Reyranella humidisoli: one gene and its partner. The protein of the gene in region 2 binds, or shares a complex with, the protein of the main gene of each other region. Links are inferred from orthologs where the notes say so. Each region holds a gene or a part of one and is shown on either strand. Other genes may lie near its edges. The genes, in order: tsaD and tsaE.

Region 1 (3,122 bases), 350 kb from region 2 along the record:
GCCGGGCGATCAGGGCGCGCAGGTGCAGCGCGCCGTCCGTCAGGATCGCGTGACCCGCGATCGGCGTGCGGCAGGAGCCGTCGAGCACGACCAGCATCGCCTGCTCGGCGCGCACGCAGACGGCGGTGGCTTCATGGTCGATAGCGGCGAGCCAGCCGCGGGTGCGCGCATCGTCGGTGCGGGCCTCGATGCACACCGCGCCCTGTCCGACCGCGGGCAGCATCTCGGCTTCGGGAATGGGCGTGCCCACGGGCCTGCCCAGACGCTTCAACCCGGCGAGCGCCAGGATCGTCGCGTGAACGGTGCCGGCGGCGCGTTTGGCGAGGCGTGTTTCGACATTGCCGCGGAAAGTGACGATCTGCAGGTCGGGCCGCCGATGCAGCAGCAACGCCTTGCGGCGCAGCGCCGAGGTCCCGACGATGGCGCCGCGCGGGAGCGCGTCGATGCGTTCCAGGTCGCCGGCGATCAGCACGTCGCGTGCATCCTCGCGCGGCAGGAAAGCGGAGACGGCGAGGCCCGGCGGCTGCGCGGTCGGCATGTCCTTCATGCTGTGCACGGCCGCATCGATGCGGCCGGCCAGCATCGCTTCCTCGATCTCCTTGACGAACAGGCCCTTTCCTCCCGCCTCCGAAAGCGGCCGATCCTGGATCACGTCGCCGGTGGTCCTGATCGGCACGATCTCGATCGCACCGGGAGCGGAGAGGGCCGGAACGGAGCGGGCCAGGGCGTCGCGCACCAGGCCGGTCTGGGTGAGCGCGAGAGGACTGCCGCGCGTGCCGAGCCGAAGAAGGGGGGGCATCATGGCCGCTGCTCTAGCTTAGGTTGCCTGCGCGCGCCACCGGCGACGAAGCCGTTGCCGCAAATTCAAGACCGCGTGAATTGGCGCGTAGCGATGCCATCCCGGCCAGCGTTCCGGTCATTTCGCCGTGACGTGGCGCGCCAACATGTGGGTCAACATCAATCTCTTTCCGTCATGGTTGCTGCATCTGGTCCGTCCCTATGGCGGCACGGCCGAGCGCATCTCCATCGCCTCAATCTCAGCTTCCAGAACGACGGCAAGACGCCATCTGGCGCTGCGGCCTTCCGCCCTCTAGAAATCACGCATGCGCGTGATGGGCATCGAAACGAGCTGCGACGAGACGGCTGTCGCCGTGATCGAGGCGCCGGCGGGAACGCAGGCGGTCGGCAGAATCCTTTCCAATACCGTCTACAGCCAGCTCGCCGAGCATCGCCGCTTCGGCGGCGTCGTGCCCGAGATCGCCGCGCGTGCGCACCTCGAACGGATCGACGGGCTGGTCGCGCAGGCGCTCGACGAGGCAGGGCTCGGGCTGGCGGATCTCGACGGCATTGCCGCGACGGGCGGGCCTGGCCTGATCGGCGGCGTGATGGTGGGGGTCATGACCGCCAAGGCGCTGGCCTTCGCACATGAAAAGCCCTTCATTGCGGTCAATCACCTCGAAGGCCATGCCTTGTCGGTGCGGCTGACCGAGCCGGTCGCGTTTCCCTATCTGCTGCTGCTGGTGTCGGGCGGGCATTGCCAGCTGCTGACAGTGCGCGGCCCTGGCGACTTCACGCGGCTCGGCACGACCATCGACGATGCGGCCGGCGAGTGTTTCGACAAGACCGCCAAGCTGCTGGGCCTCGGCTTTCCCGGCGGGCCTGCCGTCGAGAGGGCGGCGGTCGGTGGCGATCCGCGCCGCTTTGCTCTGCCGCGGCCGATGTGGCGCAAGCCGGGTTGCGATTTCTCCTTCTCCGGCCTCAAGACCGCCGTGCGACTGGCGGTCGAGAAACTGCCGGCCGACGATCCGCAGGCCATCGCCGATCTCTGCGCCTCCTTCCAGCGCACGGTGGGCGATGTCTTCGCTGACCGTTGCGCCAACGCGCTGGCCCTCGCGCCCTCGTCGACGCTGGTGGTGGCGGGCGGCGTCGCGGCCAATGTCTATCTGCGCGGCCGACTGGAGGAGATCGCGGCGTCGCACGGCGCGACCCTGGTCGCGCCGCCTGTCAGGCTCTGCACCGACAATGGCGCCATGATCGCCTGGGCGGGCGCCGAGCGGCTGCGCCTCGGCCAGGTCGACACGCTCGATTTCCGGCCGCGACCGCGCTGGCCGCTCGATCCTGCCGCCGCCAATCGGATGTAGAGTGCCGCCATGAGCCAGGCCCCGCCCGTCTTCGAAACCGTCGCCGCCTTCGCGACGCCGATCCTGATCGCCGATCTTCCCGACGGTCCGCAGCTCAATGCCGCGCTGATCCCGGTCCTGGCCAAGCGCGAAGCCGAGCAGCCGAACGAGCCGCACAGCACGCTCGGCGGCTGGCAGTCGACCTGGGACCTCGACAAATGGGCGGGCGTTCCGGCGATCAAGCTGCTGGCGATCGCGCGCAACATCGCCAACCGCAGCACCAGCGATCGTGAAGGCAATGCCGTCACCATCGCGTGGAAGGCCAACATCTGGGCCAACATCAACCGCGGCGGTCACGGCAACGAATTCCATTCCCATCCCGGCAGCTACTGGTCGGGCGTCTATTATGTCGACGATGGCGGCATCCCGGCCGATCCGTCGTTGGGCGGCGAACTCGAGTTCATGGATCCGCGCGGACCGGCGCCGGCGATGTATGCACCCTATCTCGCCTTCAGCCTGCCGGGCGGCCTGTCGGTCGGCACCAACCAGACGATCTCGCCGCGGGCCGGGCGGCTGGTGATGTTCCCGTCGTGGGTGCTGCATCAGGTGCGACCCTATCGCGGCACCGCCCAGCGCATCTCCATCGCCTTCAATCTCAGCCTGTGACCGACATCGCCCATATCGGCGTCGTCGGCGGCGGCGCCTGGGGAACGGCGCTGGCCTGTCTCGCACGCCGGGCCGGTCGCAAGGTGACCCTCTGGTCGCGCGATCGCAGTGTATCGGCCGCGATCGCGCACGACCGTCGCAACGAAATCTACCTGCCGGGACAATCGCTCGATGCCGGCATCGAGGCCGCGGCCACCCTCGGCGAGCTGGCCGCCTGCGACGTGATCCTGCTCGTCTGCCCCGCGCAGGCCGTGCGGGCCCTGGCGCGCGACCTGCCGGGAGCCGCGCCCGTCGTGATCTGCGCCAAGGGCATCGAGGCCGCGACCGGTCTGCTGA
Region 2 (3,084 bases):
TCGATTCCGGCCCGTCGCGCCACAGACCGTCGCCGTTCAGCACGAAGAAGGGCGCGTTGCCGAGCAAGGGCAGTGCGTTGCGGACGCTGCCGCCGGTCTCCAGCAACCGGTCCTCGCGAATGATGCGGGCTCGGCCGCCGATCCGCTCGGCAATCTGGTTACCCAGATGATGCACGTTGACGACGACGTTCTGCACGCCGCTGCGATCCAGCCGGTCCATCGTGCGCTCCAGCATCGACCGGCCGGCGACGGGAATGAGCGGCTTGGGAATCGAATCGGTCAGCGGCCGCATGCGCTCGCCGCGGCCGGCCGCCAAAATCATCGCGCTCCTGATCATGTGTCGGCTCCGATGCGTCGCAGTTCGGGGGGCAACAGACGATCGACCCACGCGCGCAGCGGCATCAGTGCTTCGTGCTCCAGCGAGCGTTCGAACATGCGCCAGACCCGCGGCAGGTATTGCAGATAGTCAGGCTTGCCGTCGCGTCGCAGCAGGCGGACGAAAACGCCGATGATGCGGGCATGGCGCTGTGCGGCCATCAGGGCGAAGCCGGTGCGGAAGCCGGCGGCATCGGCAATGCCGGCCTCGCCGATGTAGCGGTCCAGGCACGCGGCATGAACCGCCGGCGCCACGTCGCGGCGGGCGTCCTCGATCAGGGAAACGAGATCGTAGGAGGGGTGGCCGCGCTGGGCGTCCTGGAAATCGAGCAGGCCGCACGCCTTCACGCCCGGCCGCGCGGGCAGCCACAGGAGATTGTCCTTGTGATAGTCGCGCAGCAGCAGCGTCTCGGTCGTGGCGGGCAGGGCCGCCAGGCATTCGCGCCATGCCGCGACGTAGCGCGCCGTCTCCTCGGGGGGAGTGGGCCGGCCGGTCGCTTCCGGCAGGTACCATTCGGGCAGCAGCAGCGCCGCCTCGATCAACGCTTCGCCGGCATAGGCGCCGAGGCCCGGCATCAGGCTGCGTTCGCCTGCACGATAGAGTGCGACAAGCACGTCGGTGGCGCGGCTGTAGAGTTCGCCCTCGTCGCCGCCGGCCTTCAGGACCCGCGCGTAGGTGTCGTCGCCGAAATCCTCCAGCAACAGGAAGCCGTGCTCGACATCCTCGGCGAGGATTTCCGGCGCGCTGAGGCCGAGCCCGATGAGGTGCCGGGCGATCTGCACGAACGGTCGCACATCCTCCTGCGGCGGTGGCGCATCCATCACGACCGCCGAGCCGCGCGGGCGGCTCAGCCTGAAATACTTCCGGAACGAGGCGTCGCCCGCCAGCAGCCGTTCGCCGGCATCGCCCCAGCCGGCGCGGCTCACGAACTCGGCGCGCAGCAGGTCGCGTTCAGTCTTCGCCAAAACGGGAGTCTCCTTGCAGGGTCGCGATCCGACCTTCGCCCACGACGGACAGGCTTATGGTGAGCCGCTCGCGCGGCAGCAGCTTGCCCAGCCGCTCCGGCCATTCGACCAGGGCCACGCCATCGATGCGCGCCTCTTCCCAGCCCAGCTCGAAGACCTGTTCGGGCTCTTCCAGGCGATAGAGGTCGAAATGCCAGAAACTGCCGCGGCTGGTCTCGTAGACCTCGACCAGGGTGAAGGTCGGGCTGGGCACGATCAGCGTGGGCTCGCCCGCGGCGGCGCGCAGGATCGCGCGGGCCAGGGTGGTCTTGCCGGCGCCGAGCCCGCCTTCGAGCGCCACGACGTCGCGCGGCCGCAGGCGGGCGGCCAGGCTCGCGCCCAGCCGCTCGGTCGCGGCCTCGTCGGGAAGGGGCAAAGAAAAAGTCGGCATCTTGCGATGCCGACTTCTTAGCATGAGCCGCTGTGGGCCGTTGCCGGCCGCTTAGTAGCGGTAGAGGTCGCCCTTGAACGGGCCGGCCTCGGGCACGCCGATATACTTGGCCTGGTCGGGGCGCAGCTTGGTCAGCTTGGCGCCGACCTTCTCGAGGTGGAGCGCCGCGACCTTCTCGTCCAGGAACTTCGGCAGCGTGTAGACCTGCTTCTCGTACTTGGTCGGGTTGGTCCACAGCTCGATCTGGGCCAGCGTCTGGTTCGAGAACGAGGCCGACATCACGAAGCTCGGGTGGCCCGTGGCGTTGCCCAGGTTCACCAGGCGGCCTTCCGACAGCACGATGATGCGCTTGCCGTCGGGGAACTCGACCTCGTCGACCTGCGGCTTCACGTTGTGCCACTTGAAGTTACGCAAGCTCGCGATCTGGATCTCGCTGTCGAAGTGGCCGATGTTGCAGATGATGGCGCGATGCTTCATCGCCTTCATGTGCTCGAGCGTCAGCACGTCGACGTTGCCGGTGGCGGTGACGAAGATGTCGGCCTTGGGCGCCGCCTCTTCCATCGTCACGACCTCGTAGCCTTCCATCGCCGCCTGCAGGGCGCAGATCGGATCGACTTCGGACACCATCACGCGGCAGCCGGCCTGGCGCAGCGAGGCGGCCGAGCCCTTGCCCACGTCGCCGAAGCCCGCGACCATCGCCACCTTGCCCGACATCATCACGTCGGTGCCGCGGCGGATGCCGTCGACCAGCGATTCACGACAGCCGTAGAGATTGTCGAACTTCGACTTGGTGACCGAGTCGTTGACGTTGATGGCCGGCCACAGGAGCTTGCCTTCCTTCGCCATGTTGTAGAGGCGATGGACGCCCGTGGTCGTCTCCTCGGTGACGCCGCGGATCGAGGCGCCGAGCTTGGCGTACCAGCCGGGCTTTTCCTTGTTGGTCTTGAGGATCGCCTTGTAGAGGACTTCCTCTTCCTCGTTGGTCGGCTTGGAGACCAGCGAGGGATCCTTCTCCGCGCGCGCGCCGAGATGGACCAGCAGGGTGGCGTCGCCGCCATCGTCGAGGATCATGTTCGGCTCGCCGCCGTCATGCCATTCGAAGATCTTGTGGGTGTAGTCCCAGTATTCCTCGAGGCTCTCGCCCTTGATGGCGAAGACCGGCGTGCCGGCCTTGGCGATCGCGGCGGCGGCATGGTCCTGCGTCGAGTAGATGTTGCACGAGGCCCAGCGGACGTCGGCACCCAGCGCCTTCAGCGTCTCGATCAGAACGCCGGTCTGGATGGTCATGTGCAACGAGCCCGCGATGCGCGCGC

What was found.
Region 1: the proteins of tsaE (region 2) and tsaD are in contact, whole or in part, in a crystal structure (PDB 6N9A), measured with the Thermotoga maritima proteins. The link is inferred for Reyranella humidisoli from one-to-one orthologs. Residues at the interface, in WP_004082108.1 of Thermotoga maritima: Leu37, Gly38, Lys46, Lys57, Val59, Lys60, Ser61, Thr63, Phe64, Thr65, Leu66, Met67, Val69, Pro71, Tyr82, Arg83, Leu84, Asp86, Asp88, Phe89, Asp93, Ile128, Asp130, Glu131, Arg134; in WP_004082750.1 of Thermotoga maritima: Cys10, Asp11, Arg49, His50, Leu82, Gly84, Gly135, Gly136, Glu154, Thr155, Leu156, Asp157, Asp158, Ser159, Glu162, Asp165, Lys166, Arg169, Leu170, Tyr175, Lys213, Thr214, Leu217, Tyr218, Gln221, Arg222, Asn324.

Annotation. Positions count from the first base shown.
Region 1 is NZ_JAHOPB010000001.1:1,571,781-1,574,902, forward strand. Bases 314-3,122 are described here. They hold tsaD (tRNA (adenosine(37)-N6)-threonylcarbamoyltransferase complex transferase subunit TsaD), read left to right. Parts: upstream 314-1,103; coding sequence 1,104-2,141; downstream 2,142-3,122. Other genes in these bases: hemC (hydroxymethylbilane synthase), read right to left, coding at 314-802; KQ910_RS07735 (TIGR02466 family protein), read left to right, coding at 2,151-2,786; KQ910_RS07740 (NAD(P)H-dependent glycerol-3-phosphate dehydrogenase), read left to right, coding at 2,783-3,122. In the rest of the region: more of hemC, read right to left, coding at 1-313.
Region 2 is NZ_JAHOPB010000001.1:1,919,135-1,922,218, forward strand. What follows is about bases 50-2,820. They hold tsaE (tRNA (adenosine(37)-N6)-threonylcarbamoyltransferase complex ATPase subunit type 1 TsaE), read right to left. Parts: upstream 1,772-2,820; coding sequence 1,328-1,771; downstream 50-1,327. Other genes in these bases: KQ910_RS09415 (nucleotidyltransferase family protein), read right to left, coding at 50-337; KQ910_RS09420 (aminoglycoside phosphotransferase family protein), read right to left, coding at 334-1,341; ahcY (adenosylhomocysteinase), read right to left, coding at 1,823-2,820. Outside these bases: more of KQ910_RS09415, read right to left, coding at 1-49; more of ahcY, read right to left, coding at 2,821-3,084. UniProt on the Escherichia coli protein: Required for the formation of a threonylcarbamoyl group on adenosine at position 37 (t(6)A37) in tRNAs that read codons beginning with adenine.